One region of the Shewanella sp. HL-SH8 genome, then DNA from elsewhere that is predicted to be linked to it. Evidence: predicted binding sites of a transcription regulator. Region 1 holds the regulator's gene; each other region holds the start of a gene.
The links. Region 1 encodes sigma-54, which starts transcription at its own class of promoters, with help from an activator protein. Its sites were predicted from a motif close to GTTGGCACGNNNNTNGNNT; they were not measured.
Positions count from the first base shown of each region.

Region 2: a site for sigma-54 is predicted at 4,537-4,555, ahead of ACRWQN_RS13325 (DUF3192 domain-containing protein). Genes of this name have one in related genera too.
Region 3: a site for sigma-54 is predicted at 2,682-2,700, ahead of ACRWQN_RS18030 (TorF family putative porin). Genes of this name have one in related genera too.

Region 1 is NZ_CP195039.1:868,554-875,296, reverse strand. It holds gene kdsC (3-deoxy-manno-octulosonate-8-phosphatase KdsC) at 1-71, shown strand, start outside; gene lptC (LPS export ABC transporter periplasmic protein LptC) at 68-628, shown strand; gene lptA (lipopolysaccharide transport periplasmic protein LptA) at 615-1,202, shown strand; gene lptB (LPS export ABC transporter ATP-binding protein) at 1,199-1,930, shown strand; gene ACRWQN_RS03965 (RNA polymerase factor sigma-54) at 2,091-3,584, shown strand; gene hpf (ribosome hibernation promoting factor) at 3,611-3,898, shown strand; gene ptsN (PTS IIA-like nitrogen regulatory protein PtsN) at 3,901-4,344, shown strand; gene rapZ (RNase adapter RapZ) at 4,341-5,198, shown strand; gene ACRWQN_RS03945 (HPr family phosphocarrier protein) at 5,232-5,507, shown strand; gene ACRWQN_RS03940 (hypothetical protein) at 5,858-6,007, shown strand; gene ACRWQN_RS03935 (transposase) at 6,039-6,287, shown strand; gene ACRWQN_RS03930 (ABC transporter substrate-binding protein) at 6,635-6,743, shown strand, end outside.
Region 2 is NZ_CP195039.1:3,028,976-3,035,718, reverse strand. It holds gene queF (NADPH-dependent 7-cyano-7-deazaguanine reductase QueF) at 1-764, opposite strand, end outside; partial or broken gene syd (SecY-interacting protein) at 819-1,468, shown strand; partial or broken gene tnpA (IS200/IS605 family transposase) at 1,553-1,968, opposite strand; gene ACRWQN_RS13340 (RNA-guided endonuclease InsQ/TnpB family protein) at 1,990-3,204, shown strand; gene ACRWQN_RS13335 (Zn-ribbon-containing protein) at 3,276-4,049, opposite strand; gene ACRWQN_RS13330 (hypothetical protein) at 4,049-4,447, opposite strand; gene ACRWQN_RS13325 (DUF3192 domain-containing protein) at 4,627-5,001, shown strand; gene ACRWQN_RS13320 (DUF2789 domain-containing protein) at 5,028-5,270, opposite strand; gene ACRWQN_RS13315 (GNAT family N-acetyltransferase) at 5,425-6,051, shown strand; gene ACRWQN_RS13310 (Mpo1-like protein) at 6,065-6,385, shown strand.
Region 3 is NZ_CP195039.1:4,058,728-4,065,470, reverse strand. It holds gene ACRWQN_RS18045 (flavohemoglobin expression-modulating QEGLA motif protein) at 1-75, opposite strand, end outside; gene ACRWQN_RS18040 (PDC sensor domain-containing protein) at 301-1,263, shown strand; gene ACRWQN_RS18035 (PA3496 family putative envelope integrity protein) at 1,367-1,543, opposite strand; gene ACRWQN_RS18030 (TorF family putative porin) at 1,888-2,574, opposite strand; gene ACRWQN_RS18025 (HU family DNA-binding protein) at 2,906-3,178, opposite strand; gene ACRWQN_RS18020 (response regulator) at 3,302-4,099, opposite strand; gene ACRWQN_RS18015 (hypothetical protein) at 4,202-4,597, opposite strand; gene ACRWQN_RS18010 (DUF4240 domain-containing protein) at 4,664-5,173, shown strand; gene ACRWQN_RS18005 (hypothetical protein) at 5,298-5,600, opposite strand; gene ACRWQN_RS18000 (DUF3016 domain-containing protein) at 5,908-6,450, shown strand; gene ACRWQN_RS17995 (GGDEF domain-containing protein) at 6,447-6,743, opposite strand, start outside.

The DNA of each region.
Region 1 (6,743 bases):
TAAGAGAACTCACTGATTTGTTGTTATTAAGCCAAAATAAATTTGAAAGTGCCCATGGTATGAGCATATGAATCGAACCACACTGGCTATTTGTGCATTTTTTGGCTTAGCCTTGGTATTGTATTGGCAAGTACAAGTCAAACGTAACCAAATGGCGTTAATTAAAGATCCTAGAATTGAGCGACCTGATTTTGTGGCTGACAATCTTCGCACGACAGAATTTAATAAACTCGGGTTTATTGACAGCAAAGTTAGCGCCGAGCATATGGAACATTTCACCAGCACAAATACCACTTCATTTACTGCGCCTGTACTCCTTCTTTACCCTGAGAATGGTAAAGCGCAGTGGCAAATAACAGCTAAAAATGCGACCTTAGCTCAACATTCAAATGAAGTCAGTTTACATAACGATGTAGTAATTGATGCCATTGATATTGAAGAACCATTACAATCACTTGAAACTCAACAAGTCACCTTTAATTTAAACACTATGATAGGTCGTTCTGAAGAGTCAGTTACCATTAAAGGTAATGGTTTTATTATTCAAGGCTTAGGGCTATTTGCCGATCTCAATGCAGAACAAATTACCTTACTCAGCCAGGTAGAAGGGACATATGAACCACATTAAGTTTTTAACCACATTGCTCGGTAAAAGCAGTGTTATTTGCACTTTAGCGATTAGTGTATTAGCAGGCAACGCCGTAGCTAAAGAAGGCGATTTGAAGCAAGAGCTTAAAATTGCTGCCGTAAGTCAACGAGCAGACGTTAAAAATAATCAAATTATTTTTAACGGCCCAGTAAAAATTACCCAAGGCTCGATCAATATCGAAGCCGATGAACTGCGGGCATTTTCAGCTGAAAACGGCCAGACTAAAACGCTCATTGCGACCGGTAACCCTGCTACATTTTCACAAGAACTTGATGATGGTCGCATAGGTACAGCAAGCGCCAATGAAATTCGTTATGACTTAGCAACAACTGGACTGTTATTAACCGGTAACGCTAAGCTAGATCAAGCAGGCAGTAAAGTGACTGGTAACGTGATCCGTTACAATATCAATGCTCAGGAACTTATCGCTGAAAGTACCGGTAAAGGTGAAGATCGTGTTATTACCATTATTCAACCGGAAAATTTCCAAAATGATGAGTCACCAGCACAAAAATTACCTGAAATCCCGTTAAAAAAGCAAGGTAACCAATGACCCAAATTACCTTAACAGCTGAGAACTTAGCCAAAAGCTATAAAAGCCGTCAAGTGGTTAAAAGTGTCAGCTTAACTGTAAAAACAGGCCAAATTGTCGGACTACTTGGTCCCAATGGCGCAGGTAAAACGACCACGTTTTATATGGTTGTTGGTTTAGTCAAAAGTGACCATGGCCGCATTTTAATTGATGACGATGACTTAACTGCTGACCCAATGCATTTACGTGCGCGAAAAGGTATTGGCTATTTACCACAAGAAGCCAGTATTTTTAGAAAGCTCAGTGTGCACGATAATATTATGGCCGTGTTGCAAACCCGAAAATCGATGACTTCGGATGAGCGAATTCAGGAACTGGAGCATCTTTTAGAAGAATTCCATATTACCCATATTCGCGATAGCTTAGGCATGTCGCTATCTGGTGGTGAAAGACGACGGGTAGAAATTGCACGCGCTTTAGCAGCCAATCCTAAATTTATATTGTTAGATGAGCCCTTTGCGGGTGTTGACCCTATTTCAGTGATTGATATTAAGAAAATTATTCTGCAACTCAAACACCGTGGCCTAGGCGTATTAATTACTGATCATAATGTCCGTGAAACACTTGATGTGTGTGAGCGGGCATATATTGTTAGCCAGGGGAATTTGATTGCCGAAGGCACCCCAACTGAAGTACTCAACAATCAGCAAGTTCGAGCAGTATACTTAGGCGAACAATTCAAGCTATAGTTAATCTAAATAGGATCTGAAGCACTTGCTTGGCAAAATGTTTCTGGCGACTAAGTTAATTGATCGTGTATAGGTAAAGTAAAACCATTTGTTAAAAAATTGCGACTATCACTCACTTTAATCAGTGTAGAAAGCCGAATTCTTCTAGGGATCAGCAGTAATGAAAGCTTCACTCCAACTTAAAATGGGTCAGCACCTCACTATGACCCCACAGCTGCAACAAGCTATACGTTTGCTGCAGTTATCATCTTTGGAGTTACAGCAAGAAATTCAACAAGTATTAGATTCCAATCCTTTGCTTGAAATGGAAGATGAATTTTCAGCACTTAGCAACAAAAATGATAACTCAAAAGACCTATCAGAAACTGACTTCAATGAAGTAAGCGCACCTGTAGTCGAAAAAGACACTTCAAATGTCGACACCGCAGAGTCAATGACTAAAGAGCAAATGTCTGAAGACTTGCCAATGGACACTACCTGGGATGAAGTGTACAGCGCCTCCCCAATGGCAAGCCCTGGTTCGGGTTCTGGCAGCATGCCAAATGATGACATGCCCTTCCAAGGTGAAACATCCGAAGGATTATACGAGCATTTAGAATGGCAAAAAAATCTAACGCCTTTTTCTGAAACAGACCTCGCTATTGCCACAGCCATTATTGATGCCATTGATGACACAGGTTATCTCACCCAAAGTACTGAAGATATTTTAGAAGCTATGGGCGATGATTCTGTCGAATTAGACGAAGTCGAAGCGGTACTAAAACGTATACAACATTTCGACCCTCTGGGTGTCGCCTCACGTAGCTTAAGTGAATGTTTATTGATTCAACTTGTTCAGTTTGCCCCAGACACGCCCCATATTGATAATGCCAGAATGTTAATCAAAGATTATTTAGATTTGATTGCTGGACGTGATTTTCGCACACTCATGCGCAAAACTAAGCTAAAAGAAGATGAGCTGCGCGAAGCAATTGAATTAATTCAATCTTTAAATCCACGTCCTGGCACGATGATCACCCCACCGGATGATGAATATGTTATCCCAGACGTGTCAGTGACCAAAAAGAATGGCCGTTGGGTGGTTGAATTGAACCCTGATAACATGCCAAAAATAGGTATTAATCAACAATATGCCGCCATGGCAAAAAGCAGTAAGAGTTCAACAGACACTCAATTTATTCGAGGTCACTTACAAGAAGCCAAATGGTTTATCAAAAGCTTAGAAAGCCGCAGCGACACCCTGCTTAAAGTATCCAATTGTATTGTGCAATTTCAGCAAGGTTTTTTTGAGTACGGTGCTGAAGCCATGAAGCCTATGGTGTTGAATGACATAGCTGAAGCTGTCGAAATGCATGAGTCCACTATTTCGCGTGTCACCACACAAAAGTATATGCACACACCGCGCGGACTGTTCGAACTTAAGTATTTTTTCTCTAGCCATGTCAGTACTGATGATGGCGGAGAATGTTCGTCTACAGCAATTAGAGCTTTTATTAAAAAGCTGGTTGCTGCTGAAAACCAGAAAAAACCACTAAGCGACAGTAAAATGGCAGATCTTCTGGCAGAACAAGGGATTAATGTTGCACGTCGCACCATAGCGAAATACCGCGAAGCGATGATGATCCCTCCCTCAAACCAACGTAAGAGTTTATAATCTACCTAGGCAATTGGAGGATAAATATGCAAATCACCTTAACGGGTCATCATATTGAAATTACTGAATCACTAAGAGAATATGTCACAAGTAAGTTTACAAAACTTGAACGACATTTCGATCAGATCAATAATGTCCACGTAGTATTAAATGTCGAAAAGCAACAACAGATAGCTGAAGCAAAAGTCAGCTTGAATGGAGCTGAGGTATTTGCGACATCTGAACATGCTGATATGTATCACGCTATAGACGCCCTGATTGATAAACTCGATCGTCAGGTCATTAAACACAAAGAGAAATTAACTAAGCATTAATGATGGAACTTAGTACCATCCTGCAGCCGGAATGCACCTCCTGTGCCACACCGGGCAGTAAGAAAAAGGTACTGGAGCTTATCAGCGATTTAGCTGCAGCCCAGTACCCATCCCTCTCTTCACAAGAGATTTTTGAAAGCCTAGTGGCCAGAGAAAAAATGGGTAGCACAGGAATAGGCTCTGGCATTGCAATCCCGCATGGTCGTTTAACGTCCATCGTTCGCCCTATCGCGGTTTTTATAAAGTGCGAAGAAGCGATTTCATTTGATGCTATCGACAAACAACCAGTGGATCTCTTATTTGCATTACTGGTGCCAGCAGACCAGTGTCAGCAACATCTCAGTACCCTATCCTCAATGGCTGAAAAGTTATCGGATAAACATATTCTTAAGCAGTTACGAAAAGCAAGTAACTCAACTGAACTCTATCAGGTTATCACAGCATGAAATTAGTCATTGTATCCGGTCGTTCGGGCTCAGGTAAATCTGTCGCACTTAGGGTACTAGAAGACCTAGGTTACTATTGCGTTGATAACTTACCACTGCCCTTAATTGGACGGCTATTAGAACAGCTTAGAAACACCAATGAACTGGTGGCTATAAGTGTTGATGTTCGAAATATAGAAGAGCAAGGTAAAGTATTACAGCAGCAGCTAGCGTGGTTATCTGACGATACGGAAGTCATAAGCTTTTTTTTACAGGCAAGTGATGAGGCACTACTAAAACGTTACAGTGAAACCCGACGACTACATCCTTTATCGAAAAAGAATATGTCCCTACAAGATGCGATTCAATTTGAAGGTGAGCTACTAGCGCCTATTTCTGAATACGTAGACCATTTTATCGATACATCTAAGCTAAATATTTATCAACTTAGTGATCAAGTACGTGAAATTTTAATGGGCAGTGTTGATAAAGAGTTAGTGATCAATTTTGAGTCATTTGGTTTTAAATATGGCATGCCTGCCGAAGCCGATTTTATGTTTGATGTACGCTTTTTACCTAACCCACATTGGGAAATAGAATTACGCCCCTTTACTGGATTAGATGAACCCGTACAGGAATTTCTTGGCCAGCAACCGCTGGTAAATAAATTCATTTGGCAAATAGAAAACCTATTTGAAACATGGATGCCCCACTTAGAGCGCAATAACCGCAGCTACCTAACCATAGCTATTGGTTGTACTGGTGGCCAGCATCGTTCAGTTTATATCGCCGACCAGCTTGCTAAACGTTTTTCAAGTGGTAAAAAACATGTTGTTCAAGCAAGGCACCGAGAGCTTATAAATAAGCACAAATAATCGCAATAAAGTTACTTGTCGGAACTTAACTAAATGAGTCTTTTACAGCGCCAAGTCATCATATCAAACAAGCTTGGTTTACACGCACGAGCGGCGACCAAACTGGCTATTCTTGCTAATGCATTCAATGCCAATGTTACCCTGATCCAGGGTGATAAAAAGGCCAGCGCCGCCAGTGTTTTAGGCTTATTAATGCTTGAAAGTGGCTTAGGTAAAACCATAGATATCATAGCTGAAGGGCCAGATGCACAATCAGCGCTTGATGCTATATGCGATTTAATTAATGACAAGTTCGAAGAAGGTTGTTGATCCTAATCACTTCCCCCTGCGATTGAATCTACTTTTTCATCATGAACCCACCTTTGCTTTAAGATAACTAACCGTGTTTAATTTAACTTATTGAATTGCTTGCTTAACCAGAGTTAAGTTGAGGTTAAATTAATGCAGTTAGAATAATTTAAATCTCCCTCCGAATTAGTGCAATTGCACCATTATATTGCATACCCTACGACCACCACAGAAACCATAAAACCATAAAGCATTGAAAATAAATAAAAAAATAAATAAAAAAATAGTTGGCACGCTCTTTTCATATAGTAATTAGTACCTACAAAGTGGTACTAGATTTAAAGCTAGCAAGACTTATTGGAGAGAACATTATGCGAAATACACAATTAACCTTAAATACGATTAATACTGTTTTTGGACATACTCTTAAATTGGCTAGCCCAATTTTTACAAAAATTCAGCAACACTACACATTTTTTGCCAATGTTGGTTTTAGTCAATGGGAAGTTGAAAAACGATAAATATCATCATTCAAAAAAGTGGACTTTGATTATGAAAAAATACCTAAGCAATCGTTATCCAGACACACTAATCAATCAAGTGGTTAATCAAGTCACTAACCATAACCGCTTGTTATCAGAAGTAGCCAAGGAATATGGCGTTTCATCTAGAGTGGTATACCAATGGGTAAAATCAACGACTGGACCCGTTGAGGTTAAAAAAGATCTACTCACAGAACAAATAGCCTCTTTACAAAGGCAAATACAAAGCTTAAATAAACAATTGCAAATGATAGCTTAAACCAGTTTCGGCAAGGGTGTTTGGATATATTCAATTATTCCCCAGTAATGGAATATATCAATGCAAACAACAACCACACATAATAATATGGCGCTAGAAGCCTAATAGTGACGCACTAACACCCTTGCCACTTTATTCACACCACAAAAACAGTATTTAGCCTACTTTAATTGTGAGGATACTTTTACCGTTAACACCTGTATTAACGTAATAAGGGTTAGTAAAAACAAGGTTTTAAATACGACTTTTGACTGACTATTATGCAATACTCAATTTTTTCCTCAACAACTCAGCAAACATATCTTTTAGCAGCTACACTTACTATTATTAACTAAAATCAATTATGTATGAATTTTCAACTCCCAGTATTTATATTGCTTGTTGTACTATTATCAGCATGTCAGCCCGATTCTACGGTTACCCCACAAAACAGTACGGTTAATGTTATCAAGATTG
Region 2 (6,743 bases), 2.2 Mb from region 1:
TAAACCGTTAGTTTAGTGCAGCGACAATAATGTTTTAGATCAACAAAAATCCGCTCAATACATTGCTCATGGAACTCATTATGTTGACGGAAAGATATCAAATAACGTAACAACTTTTCACGGTCTATTTTTGGCCCTTGATAACGGATCATCACGCTACCCCAATCTGGCTGAGACGTAATTAAGCAATTAGACTTCAGCAGGTTAGAGTTTAGGGTTTCAGCAACGTTTTTTTCTTCAGAGCCACTGCCCAATAACAAGTCAGAGTTAAAGTCATAATTGTCGACTTCAATGTCCAGGTCATCAATACAGGTACCTGGCAGTTCAACGATTCGTTCTAGATTAAAGTGTTTAGGCTCAATCACTTTAACAGCCACATCACCCTGGGCGCAGTTTGCTAAGTCTTTTTGTAATATTTGCTCTACAGCGGTAACACTGTCGAATTTTGTTTGATTAAAGCTGTTTAAGTACAACTTGAATGACTTAGATTCGATTAAATTAACACTGTTTATATCTAGGCTGACTTCAGCGATGGCAACTATTGGCTTACCTTTGCTGTTTAGCCAAGATAATTCATAAGCTGTCCAGATATCTGTGCCATGAAAAGGTAATTCATTAGTTAATTCAATAGCGTCTCGGTTCAGTTTACGCGGGACCCCTTGCAGCAGTGATACATCATACTCAGCTTGATACTCGGTTGTTTGGCCTAACGTTAAGCCTTTGAGTGCTTCTGCATCACTATAAGGATCGTGATTGTGTGTCATCTAATCGGTTTCCATGTCAAAATATCGCTTTATTATAAACTACGAGAAGCACCAGTGTCTTGTTCAACCGCACTTGAAAATTTTATAAATAAGTATCTGCTCGCATATCAAGATGCACTGTCGGAATTACCGCGATATTACCCTATGGGTGAAGACTCTGCTTGTATTCAAGGTCAGTTCGAGCAGAACAGTGATCATGCAGTATATTTTAAACCTTTTAAACGTAAAACATCAGCAGACTTTAGTAATGTTGAGCATGCGTTAGAACTCTCACTGCATGATGATATTAATCAATATTATGGTCAATTCTATAGCGCACCATTAATGTTTACCTCTACCTGGGGTGAAGGCGAGTTACTGCAGGCGTGGAATCAACAAGATTTTGAATATCTGCAGCAAAACATGATTGGCCATTTAATGATGAAAAAAAGCTTAAACAAGAGCCGACCTGGTTTATTGGGGTGTTAGGCGATGGCGATCAAATGCTGACGGTTGATAATGAAACGGGTGGTGTTTGGATTGAAATACCGGGTGATAGGCCTAAACAAAAGTTAGCTGATTCATTGAGTGCTTTTATTGATCAACTTTCGCCAAGAATTACGCCGCCAATTAAACCCGATACCCCGGATGATACCGAGTGGCAGCATCCGGGTATTTGGCAACGTATTAAATTGATGTGGCAATATCTGTTACGTAAAAAATAAACAGTTTATCAGACGCGCCTTAAAACCCCGTCCTTCAGGTCGGGGATGTAAGGCACTGGCATCGTAGCTGGCACGGTTTTGACTTCAGTGCGGCGTTTGTTGCTGCTCAATGTATCGGCGAATCACGTCGATAGGTGCGCCACCGCAACTGCCCGCAAAATAGCTGGGAGACCACAGTGCGCCGCCCCACAATTTTTTCGTGATGGACGGATTTTTTTTCTTGCGAATCATGCGGCTGGAAACGCCCTTTAGACTATTCACGAGTGCCGATACCGCTATTTTCGGTGGGTAATTAACGAGTAAGTGAACGTGGTCGTCTCGCCATCGAATTCAATCAATTCAGCTCCAAAATCCGCGCATACAGCTGCAAAGATGGGTTTAAGCTCATCGAGTATTTCCTTGGTGAATACTTCGCGCCGATACTTAGTCACAAAGACCAAGTGAACGTGCATATTGAATACACAATGTCTACCGTGTCGAATATCGTTGTTTGTTTGCATAGGCCAAACTATACTTTGGCTATGGAACGACTACAAGCCTTCAAATTCGAGCTACAGCCCAACGGCGAGCAAGTGCGCAATATGCGTCGCTTTGCGGGTACGTGTCGGTTCGTCTATAACAAGGCGTTGGCGTTGCAGAAAGATAACCACGAAACGGGAAATAAGTTCATAGGCTATGTGCCAATGGCGGCGGATCTGCCAAAGTGGAAGCGCGAAGCGGGCTTCGACTGGATTAAGGATTCCCCCTCGCAAGCGCTGCAACATGCGCTCAAGGATTTAGAAAAAGCCTTCAAGGGATTTTTTGAAAAGCGCACGGATTTTCCGCGTTTCAAAAAGAAAGGCAGTGGCGATAGTTTTCGCTATCCAGAACCTAAGCAAATCAAATTAGACCAAGCCAATAACCGTATTTTCCTGCCCAAGCTGGGTTGGCTAAAATACCGTAAAAGCAGAGATGTATTGGGCGAAGTGCGTAACGCCACGGTAAGTCAATCAGGTGGCAAGTGGTTTGTGTCGATTCAAACACGGCGCGATGTTGAGATTGTGCCAGTGGCTACAAGCGCCATAGGTATTGATGTGGGCATTGCGCGTTTTGCGGCAATGAATGACGGTAGCTATATTGAGCCGAAAAACAGCTTCAAAACGCAGATGCAGCGGCTGGCTAAATATCAGCGGCGCATGAGCAAGAAAGTGAAGTTCAGTGCCAATTGGAAAAAGGCCAAGGCCAAGGTCACACAAATACACGCCGATATCGGCAATGTTCGTAAGGATTTTCTGCATAAGCACACACATACCCTCAGCAAAAACCACGCGCTGGTATGTGTAGAAGACTTGCAGATTAAGAATATGTCGAAATCATCAAAAGGTACGGCGGAAAAACATGGCAAGAAAGTAGCGCAAAAATCGGGCTTAAACCGCGCCATTCTCGACCAAGGCTGGGGTGAGTTTAGGCGACAACTGGAATACAAAACCGCTTGGAATGGCGGCGTTTTGCTCGCCGTGCCTGCGCAATACACCAGCCAAACTTGCCCTTGCTGTGGCCATGTATCAAAGGATAATCGCAAAACCCAAGTGCAATTTTTGTGTGTAGATTGTAACTACGAAAATAACGCCGATGTTGTCGGCGCTATCAATATATTAGAGCGCGGGCAGCGCTTGTTAGCCTGTGGAGAAACGGCAGCTTTAGGCCGCTCTGTGAAGCAGGAACCCATCGAAGCGACTAAGCTGAAAACTGCTTAGCGCCGTAGGAAAACCCTTCCTTTCCGCGTAGCGGCAAAATCCTTTTGGGGATTTTGAGGTGGGGGAGGATGTCAATGATGATCCCATGACAGGTTTGAGATGATGCGGCAGTCTTCACAGCGGAAGTGAAACATATCTAATAACGGCTCATCTAGTTTCCACTCAGCACTGTTGCACTTAGGGCAAGTTCGGCTTTGCTCTGCGAGTAAACTTTCACCCCCGACGCGATACAAGTAGTAGTAGGTTGGAATTTGGGTGAGGTATTCTATTCTGCCGCATAAATCACGGCCTCGTCTGAACATGTCGCTAGTGACTGTGCTTATTTCTTCAAGTGCAGCAAATTCTGCTTTGGTTGCGGCAGCCATTTGTAACTCATCACATGCTTGCCATTCACTTTGCCATTTGATGATGCGCTTATGATCACCATTAAAGGTAGCGGGGATCTGATAAAGCGGAATTGGCAGTAAGTTATCTCCGCTTCTTAATGGCGAACACATATGTACATAACTGGTGTAAAGCAGCTGCCAACTAGCCGGTTCAGTGTTACTGACCTCTGAATTAATGTCTTGACCAATAAACTTTTCCCTTGGGGCAAGCAATTTAGCTTCAGTTAATCCATTTATCGCTGATTTGACCCAGGGGCTGTTATGGCGTTTTGCTAAGCTGGTTTTTTCTGGCAGCATCAAACGCGCTTTAAATTCGCCATCGTTAAACGCCACTGCAAATTCTCTGCCCAGTATTTGGCCGTTGGCACGTAGAGCTTCTAAATAGTGATTAATGGCTTTTTCGGCGCTAGAGATAGTGGTATCAGCAAAAGGTTCAAAGCGTAATTCAATAACAAACATTATGGTGCCTTTTGTGCTAAAGGTTGTTCAGCCTGTTGTTCAGCCTGTTGTTCAGCCTGTTGTTCAGCCTGTTGTTCAGCTTGCTGCTCGAGTTGTTGTTCAAGTTGTGTGAGACGCGCCATTAGTTGATTAATTTGTTGCTGCATCTTGTGTTGCTGTTCTGCCACTTCGGTCAAGCTGATGTTGTTTTGCGGTTTATTTTCTGATTCTTCCGTCGGCACAAAATCAGCAATACCTTGCCATTCAGATTTAGGTATTGCTTTAAATTGCTGAAGCCCTTGAACAATTAATGGCATAGGCACTTTGCCTACACGGCCTTTAATTAAGGCGACGCTGGGAGTATGTCCATTGATGGCGATGGCTTTAGCTGCCGCGATAACGTGTTCAATTGGACTCATAAGTGGTGAAAATCCTTGTTTTTTAGTAGTGAAAAAAACTACTTTATTATTATTTTGATATTAATCTATATAAAATCAATAGCATACGTTTTGGCATGAAAATAGCATTAAGGAATGTTAATTGAACTGTAAGTGTTAACTTACTCAATAGCTATTTATTCTAACAAAAAGGAAATAACATGAAATCAAAATTAATGGGCGCAGCGCTAATTACCGCAATATCTTTAGGCTTGAGTGGCTGTGTATTAAATGTGGGTGATCATGAGTCTGGAAAAAGTCACGACTATTGGGAAGTACAACAAGAAAAAAACCGCGATAGTCTAACAAAACTGTCGTTAGGAATGAGCTTAGATCAAGTGCAAGTGATTATGGGCACCTCAGACTTTAGTGAGGCATTTGTGAACCAAGCAGATAAAGAACAGGTTAAAGTATTATTTTATCGTACCCAGTGGGCAAAAGGCGATGGTAAAACAACCAAAGATGAATGCACACCTATTGTATTCAAAAATAGCGAGTTAGTAGGCTGGGGCGATACAGCCTACAAACAAATTTAAGTTTGCTCTAGGCTGACCACTAATGTCTAGCTAGTATGAGTCGATCTTAGCATAACGTCCAATTGGTCTATCACCTCTGACCATTGGGCGTCTTGATTTAGTGCTTCTTTGAAGAAGGTTTTTTGGGCCAAATTCCAAAAGGGCGCATCTATCAATAATGTATGGTCATCTATTTGGTGACTAGCAATAAATGCCGCCACTTCCTTTTCCCCATAAGCTAAGCCTAGTTGCATAAATAAATGGTTCAGATCTGTTTTAGTGGTATCCATTTTAGCTCCTTTGATTTTAACCAGTATTACTGCCGTAGCCGCTAATTGCAAACCCACTGTGGTTATAATTTATTATCCAGCTTTAATTGGTGATTGTTTCAAACTTGTTAACTTGCTAAGTTAATGTTGAACGTAAAATAGTCAAGGAACAATAATGGATAACAAAACCTTGGAACAATTTAAAGCAGTGTATCTAACGGCTGAAGACTTACGTGTAGCAGCCTCTATTATTTATAACGCGTATCACGATGACCCATTCTTTTTAAAGGTATTTGGCAACCAAGATAATAGTATGTATGAACAAAAGTTACGTGCAGCTATTCGTGAAGAACTAAATGAGCTTTGGCAGCAAGAACAACCTTTAATTGGCTGGTTTGATGGTGAGCGACTCATTGGGGTGGCTTGTGTTATTACTCAGCAAATTCCGATTGGTCAATCACGCTATTGGCATTGGCGTTTGAAAATGGTGTTAGGCACGGGTTGGAAGTCTACCCAGGGATTAATGGAAAAAGAAACCTGTCTACTAACACACTTACCCTCTGATAAATGCGGAATATTGCAGTTTATTGCGCTAACACCGAATGAGCAGCGCAAGGGTAATGGGGCTAAATTAATTCAAGCTGTGTTGAGTTGGTGTGATGAACAGCCTCAACTTGATGGCATTGGCGTATTTGTTAACAACCCATTTCATAATAAGGCGTTTAGTCACCAGGGATTTAAAAGCATAGCCAGTGTAACGATTGGTGAGGTTGAAGGCGAAATCTTATTTTATGCAAAATGAATGGTAAGCGATGATGAGTAAACAATATAAAACGTTTAAAGAGTTTTACCCATTCTATTTATCTCAGCACCAAGACTTAGCATGTAGGCGACTGCATTACCTTGGCAGCACCATTATTGTTGTTTTGCTAATCAATACTTTTATAAACCAGCAATGGTGGCAATTAGGTTGGTTGCCGGTGATTGGTTATGGTTTTGCTTGGATTGGACACTTTATGTTTGAGAAGAATCGTCCAGCTACTTTCACTTACCCTCTATATAGCTTACTTGGAGATTGGGTAATGTACGGGCAAATGTTAAAAAGAGTGTTATCAAAGTTGATTGCTAAGCTTTAAGTGCCCAGTGTTTTGTAAGCCTTATCCTACAGTTGTGTAGGTGTTATTAGGTTTTGATGTAGTACAAAATCAATCATTAATATTTATTTAGATATGTATCAACGCTTTACGATTTACCTTTGTTTTTTGTTGGGGATATCTTTCTAGTTGTGTTGGTGCGATGTGTTTCAATGCAGGCCGTTCGAGATACAATAGTTACATCAAGTGAATGAGGTCACTAGGTTTGCTCAGGAAGAGCAATAATATGGTCTCACCACTTTGAATTTCAGGGATGAAACAAGGACACGCTCAAGGATTATGGGCATGAGCTCGGTAAATGGATAGCCGAAACAAGGATGAGTGGAAGCGTAAGCTAACA
Region 3 (6,743 bases), 1.1 Mb from region 1:
CGGTGCTTGTATACGGATTAATTCATCCGAAAAGCGGCGAATATCTTGTTGATAACGAATTAAAGCATCAGACATTGCATTACCTATGGTTTGATAAATCTGGGCAAAGTTAATCAATGTTCTCATTAATTGCTTTGATTCACCAATCGAAAATTTTCATCTGCCATGGATTATATCGGTGCAATTGCACTGGTTTATGACCTAAATAAGATGTGTTTATTACTAAGGTTATGAATTTATTATAGTAATTAGTTGGCACAATCACTGCTTTAACCTCTTATGGTAAAGAGGGAGTGATATATGGCTGCAATGAGTTTTTTAAGTGTTATCGAACGTTATCATGAGCATGAATCGGTTATTCATGAATTATTGGATTCCATTTTATTAGGATTAAGTGACGCATCTATATTTCAGAACCCGACCTCAGATAAGGTGTTTAATGAGCTAGCTAGAAGTTACCCTTTTGTGCAATTGCTGTATCTACTTGATGAAAATGGCACTCAAGTGAGCGACAACCTTGTGGTGTCTAAAGGCAAAGTTAAATTATCTGATAAAGGGCGCGATACCGACAGAAGCCATCGTCCCTATTTTACTGGTTTAGCCGAGCAAGACAGTACTCGCTATATTACTAGCCCATATTTATCGAATACGGGTGGAGGCCTGTGTGTAAGCGCCTCAAGACAGCTGTTAAATGCTAATAGTCAGCGCGTCATTGTAGTGGTTGATATTAATCTTACTCAGTTGATTGAGTTTATGATGGGTGACAGCGCAAGACGTAAAATGACGCCAATATTTAAAGCAGTATATAGTTTTATTGTGCTGGGGCTGTTCGTCTTGGTGAGTGTATTAATGTGGACGGTAGTGTCTGATATTTATCGCTTGCTGTCTGAGCCGGCGCAAAATGATCCGTTACTGCCTTTTGGTATTATTATTTTTCTAACCCTCGCATTAGCGATTTTTGATTTGGGTAAAACGATTTTGGAAGAAGAAGTGCTAATGCATAAAGATATATTTCGTCATAGTTCAACACGGCGGACTATAACGCGTTTTATTTCCACCATCTTAATCGCAATTTCGATAGAAGCTTTGCTAACTATGTTCAAAGCTTCTTTAGGAGAGAAACAATATATTGAGCCGGCAATCATGATGATGTTAGCTGTAGTTGGCTTGTTAGTTGGGCTAGGTATTTATGTTTATTTAGGGGCTAGGGCGGAGCAATTGTTGACTCAAAATCAACAACAAAAATTTAATCGCTTATCTTAAAAGTTTAGTTTATTTACCGCTATTAAAAAACAAACCATCGTGTTAACGGCTTACTGATAGCGGTTGTAACGATGGTTTTTTTATTTGTGTGATGATTATATGACTAAAAGAAGTCGTCATCACCAATGGCTTTTCTAAGTTGTGCTTGCTCAAGAAAATCTTCTAAACGCCTTTTGACTTGACGTTTATGTTGCAAATTTTCGGCTCCCTTAGCACTTCTTGGTGAAGTCATCGCTTCAATTTCTGTATCGTCAGGCACTCTTTCAGTGATATTAGCCATAATAAAACCCTCATAACCAATGGTAAACAACAGTACTAAACCAATGAGCTCTTTCTAACCAAAAAATTATCCTTAGAAAAGCAAAATATATTGTTCAAGCTGAACAGTTTTTTTTACCTTCACTATTTGAGCTTAGCAGTTATTTTCTGGCAAGCTAATTGAGAGATATAAAAGAGGGAAAGTACACGGCTTTTTATTTTAAGATTGACGATCATTGGACTCGTCATTATTAGGGTAAGGTTTAAAAATAAAAACGCCACCCTAAGGTAGCGTTAACGCAACTTAACATGCCAATGAAAATTGCTTACCTACTAGATTAGCAAACAATTCACATTGTTGTACTGCTATAGATCAAAGCCGTATGAATAACCTAAAACGACTTTTGCATCGTCATCTGCTAAATCTGTGTTAGAAACCATGAAAGATACTGTGCCGACATCTGTGTCAGCGCTCAGTGACACGTTGTAATCAGAATAGGTTTCGCTAAATAGGTCTTTAACGACATCACCCTGTGAATAGCCATAATGAACGCCTAAGCTGACTTTCTCTGTTAAAGGGAAGCTGGCATTAGCTTGTAAGTAACTCCAATCAGTTTCGCTGTCAGCGCCAGAAACCCCAGAATCAGCATTGACCACTTTTGAATAACCTAATTCTAGCCATTTCCAACCTAATACAAATGAAACTTCACCAAAATCATAGCTGCTATCAGCATCAGGGTAGGCGTAATATAAATAGCTTACGTCGTAAGTGAAATCTTCAGCAAACTCTCCAGCATAGCCTGCATAAAAGTCCGCTTCATAGGTTGCTGCATCATCAAAGTCGACATTTGATGCCCAAGTGCCAGCATAAAAACCAGACTCGTGTGCGTAATCAAGACCACCCTGCACAGCAACCGCATCATCTGTCTGGGTGACTCCGCGCCATAAGTAGTTAGACGTTGCGCCAATATTAGCGGATACTTCGGCAAAAGCTGTGCTGCTGAGTAATAGTGTGCTTGATAATGCAACTGCTTGTAATAGTGATTTTTTCATCATCTTCCCTCAAAGTTTTATTATGCATTTAACACTGTGTATGTCAGGACTTTAAAACTTCATATATCGAGACAGAGTGTTAAATGTTGGTTTATCTACTCTGAGTTAAGCGAAGGTTGTGCCAATGTTTAAATATCATATTTATCAACTAATTATTAAAATTTGAACACGTTAAAAGCCTATTGGTTGCTTTGTAATGGTGCGGCATTGCACTTGGGTTGTGCAGTAAGCTGATTTGGCGATGTTAGTTTGAGGATTGCTCGATTTGACAGAAATAGGGCATAAAAAAACCTCCGAAAGGAGGCTTTTAAAAATAACAGTTAACTTATTTTTAGTTAACGCTATCTTTTAACGTTTTACCAGCTTTGAACTTAGGTACAGTTGCAGCGGCAATTTGAATTTCTTTACCAGTTTGCGGGTTGCGACCAGTACGTGCAGCACGTTGTGAGGTTTCAAATGATCCAAAACCAACGATAGAAATTTTTTCGCCATTTTTCATCGCTTCAGTTACCGCTGCTTCAAATGATTTTAATGCACGGCCAGCTTCTGCTTTAGTTAGATCTGCGTTTTCAGCAATTTTTGCAATCAGTTCACTTTTGTTCATATTGATATTCTCTGCTTTCCATAGAAATGTTTTTAAAAACGTGGTTAACATGCCATAAGCGTTGACGCTTTAAAAGTATTTTGTCCGATAAAAGGGTAAAAAGACTGTTAAATACTCACTATGCTACTCTTCAAGCAGTTGATATAAGATCCGTTTGACTAAATTAGGTTCAAAAGGCTTATCACAAAGGGCATTAACCCCAGCGCTGGATACGTTACTTAAATGGGTGTCATTAGCCTCCGACGATACCATTAAAATAGGAATGTGTGACTGTTGGCTTTCATTACGAATATATTGCGTTAGCGCTAATCCATCAACACTGGGCATGTTGTAATCGGTAATCACTAAATCATACATATTATGCTGCATTAGATTAATAGCCTGCTGGCCATCTTCTGCTTCAGTAATAATTTTAATCCCTAAATTACCAATGGTCCGTTTAATCACGTTACGTGCTAAACGACTATCATCAACGACCAACACTCTCAGATTATGCACATCAAAATGGCTCAAATCTAATTCGTCATTACTGATTAAATCTATTGTTGAATTTAATGCGCGCGCTAAATGGTCTGAATTGAAAGGCTTAGGTAAAATAGCAACTACACCTGACTGTCTAAAAATTTCAAGTTGCTCGCGGCGGCACTCACTCGATACCAACATAAACTGAATGTCTTGGTATTCTGGTTTTTGCTTGATATACGCGAGTAAATCCGTTGCTTCGCCGTCAGGAAAGTGTAACGCGCTAGTAATTAAGTCAGGCTTATGACGAGCTATAATCGCTTTGGCATCTTCAAGTGTTGTAGCGGTTTGAATGCTAACAACGCCTTCTTGCTGTAATCGAGACATAATTATTTTTCGTTGAGTCTCAGAAGGCTCAAGCAATAAAATAGATAATTCGCTAGGGGATAAACTGTGCATTTATTGAACTCTTATTATTTTGTACCACTAGATAGACTATAGCATAGACATATAAGTAGATTACTATCAAATACGTCCTCGAAAATGAGTTTCAAGTGGTCTTTAAATACCAATATTATTTAAATACTGACGCGCTTTATGGTTTAGTGCTGCCCACCACTGCAGAGTGACCAGACTTATAGCAGCGCTTGCCACTATCCAAATAGGAATGATTTGGCCATTAAATTCAATTTTCACGTCCTCGGGAGTGATTTGATACGCGATTAACGCAGTAGTTCCCATTGCAATTAACACTAATGTTTGCAGCCCTAGGTGAAAAAAGAGCACTATTTTAGCCCATTTCGCGCGGATCAATAGACCCACTAATACGGGTAAAACACCAAGGGTTAATATGTCAAAAGTCGCATATTGAGTTGCACGCCAAAGGGCGATAATAGTAAATAAACTGTATAAAGCAATCAGTAATATAATGCCCAAGGGGCGCTTAACCTGTGTCATTTTGTTCACTTGGTTTGATGTATTTAGGATAGAATATCGCAATTTAATGGATATTGGGAAAGTTCAATGACTGAAACACAATTTTGGCAACTGGTCACCCGCACCCATGCAGACCAGTCTTCTGAACAAATCGTACAGCAATTACAGCAGTCACTAGATCCTTTAGATGATGAGTCATTAAAAGCATTTGATAAAATGTTTGGTCAGCAATTGCGCCGAAGTTATCAGTGGGCTATTTGGGGCGCAGCTTATATTGTGACGGGCTGTGATTCTGATTATGCTTTTACTGAGTTTCGTTGTTTTATTTTGTCATTAGGGCAAGAGTGGTATGACAAAATTATTGCCCAACCGGATAGCTTAGGTGATTTGGCGCAATGGCCATTAAAAGATAATTATGCTTATCCGTTTATTGAAGATTACGATTTAGTTGCGGGTCAGTTATATGAAAACCGTAATGAAGATGAATTACCGTTTGTACCTTCAGGCAATAATACGCCTGTGGGGAAAAAGTTTTCGACTAAGCCTAAAGTGTTAAAGCAGACTTACCCTAAATTAACTGCGCGATTCCCATTTTAACTCAGACTGTTTGAGGTTTAAACATGGCCTAAATGAGTCGCCCCACACCCCATAAGTGAAATTGCCCTGACAAGTCAGGGCAATTTAGATGCGTATTGAGAGTCGCTTTATGTTGGATTCGCGGCTACTTTATACAAGTAGATGTCTCATTATCATAAGATAAATCATATTGTTGACAAATTTTAGCAACATACTGGCTTTCTGCTTTGGCTACTTGTTGAGTAAGTTTTTGTTCTAACTTTAACTCTAATAGCTGTTCATTATTTTGCATTTGTTGACTCAATTGAGTGCTGTGCTGCTCCATAACGCCTCCGTGAAGATTGGATTCATTGGCTTGGCTTTGAGCTGAAACGGCTAGGCCCACGACAAGAGTGGCGAATAAAGCGGCTAAAGAAACACGTTTTGTTGAATTAGTGATCAGTTTCATTGTTATGACTCCGTAGCATTAATATTAATTAGTCACGGCGTTAGTTCCTTGAACAATCGCTAGTGTAAAGACGCTGTCTTTTTGTTGGAGTGATAGTAGCTTCAGTTTGTTGAACCAAAGCTGAACGAAGCATAAAAAAACAGCTGAATTAGAATTTTACGTTTTTAGCTGTTTTAAAACAGTACTTTAATTTATATTCTTGAAATATGCTTTATGTTAAGCAAATGTACAGGTTCATTTTGTTAAAGTAGTTTCATCAAGTAAACAAGCTATCTAAATCTATTTAAATTTTGCCTGGAGGCATGTTATGAACATTAACTATTTATTGGTAGTAGGGGCATTCGTCTGTAGCGTGGCAATTGCAGAGGAAGTTGAAGTGGTTAGCCCTATCACTGAGACAGGCATTGTTAAAGTAGAGTGGCTAGAGCCTGATAATTACAATGACATCAAGGCCTCAAATGAATTGCAATCGCGCTTTGAAAATAGATTTTTTGAGACCATGACTAAAAATATTAATAAGCAGGCAGAGAAAACGCTTAAGCCTAATCAGAAGCTTGAAATGCAGGTTTCTAATGTCGATTTAGCGGGTGATATGCGTCCTACTTTTGGTGCGACAACTGGCGACTTGCGGGTTGTTAAAGAGCTATACCCACCAAAAATGACCTTTACTTATCAAATTTTGGAAGATAATAAAGTCATTATTAGTGGCGATGAAAAATTGACTGACATGAGTTTTCTGAGCCGTATAAGTCGAATTAATGAACGTCCTTTTTCGGCTGAAACGACTATGCTAAATGATTGGCTAAAACGTACGGTTGCCCCACAACTTGAGGCACCCAAAGCGCTTTAAGCGACATGTAATTCCATTATTTGGTCCGATAACAGGTAAAGTCCGCTAACGGCGAGTTTTGCCTGTTTTTTTGCTTGAGCACTTAATGTCGACAATTGATGCTCTGTCGCATTAGTGGTAATGCTTGGAGGTAATACCCCGATACATAATGAAATCAATGGGTGATGTTGCAATTGTCCATTTCTATCCTCTGTAAATATGCTTTGGCTTTGTAAATGTTCGTCGCGATAAAATTCACTCTTATGCTGATTAAATTGCTCAATAATGTGTTTGCTGTGATCTATGGTATTGTC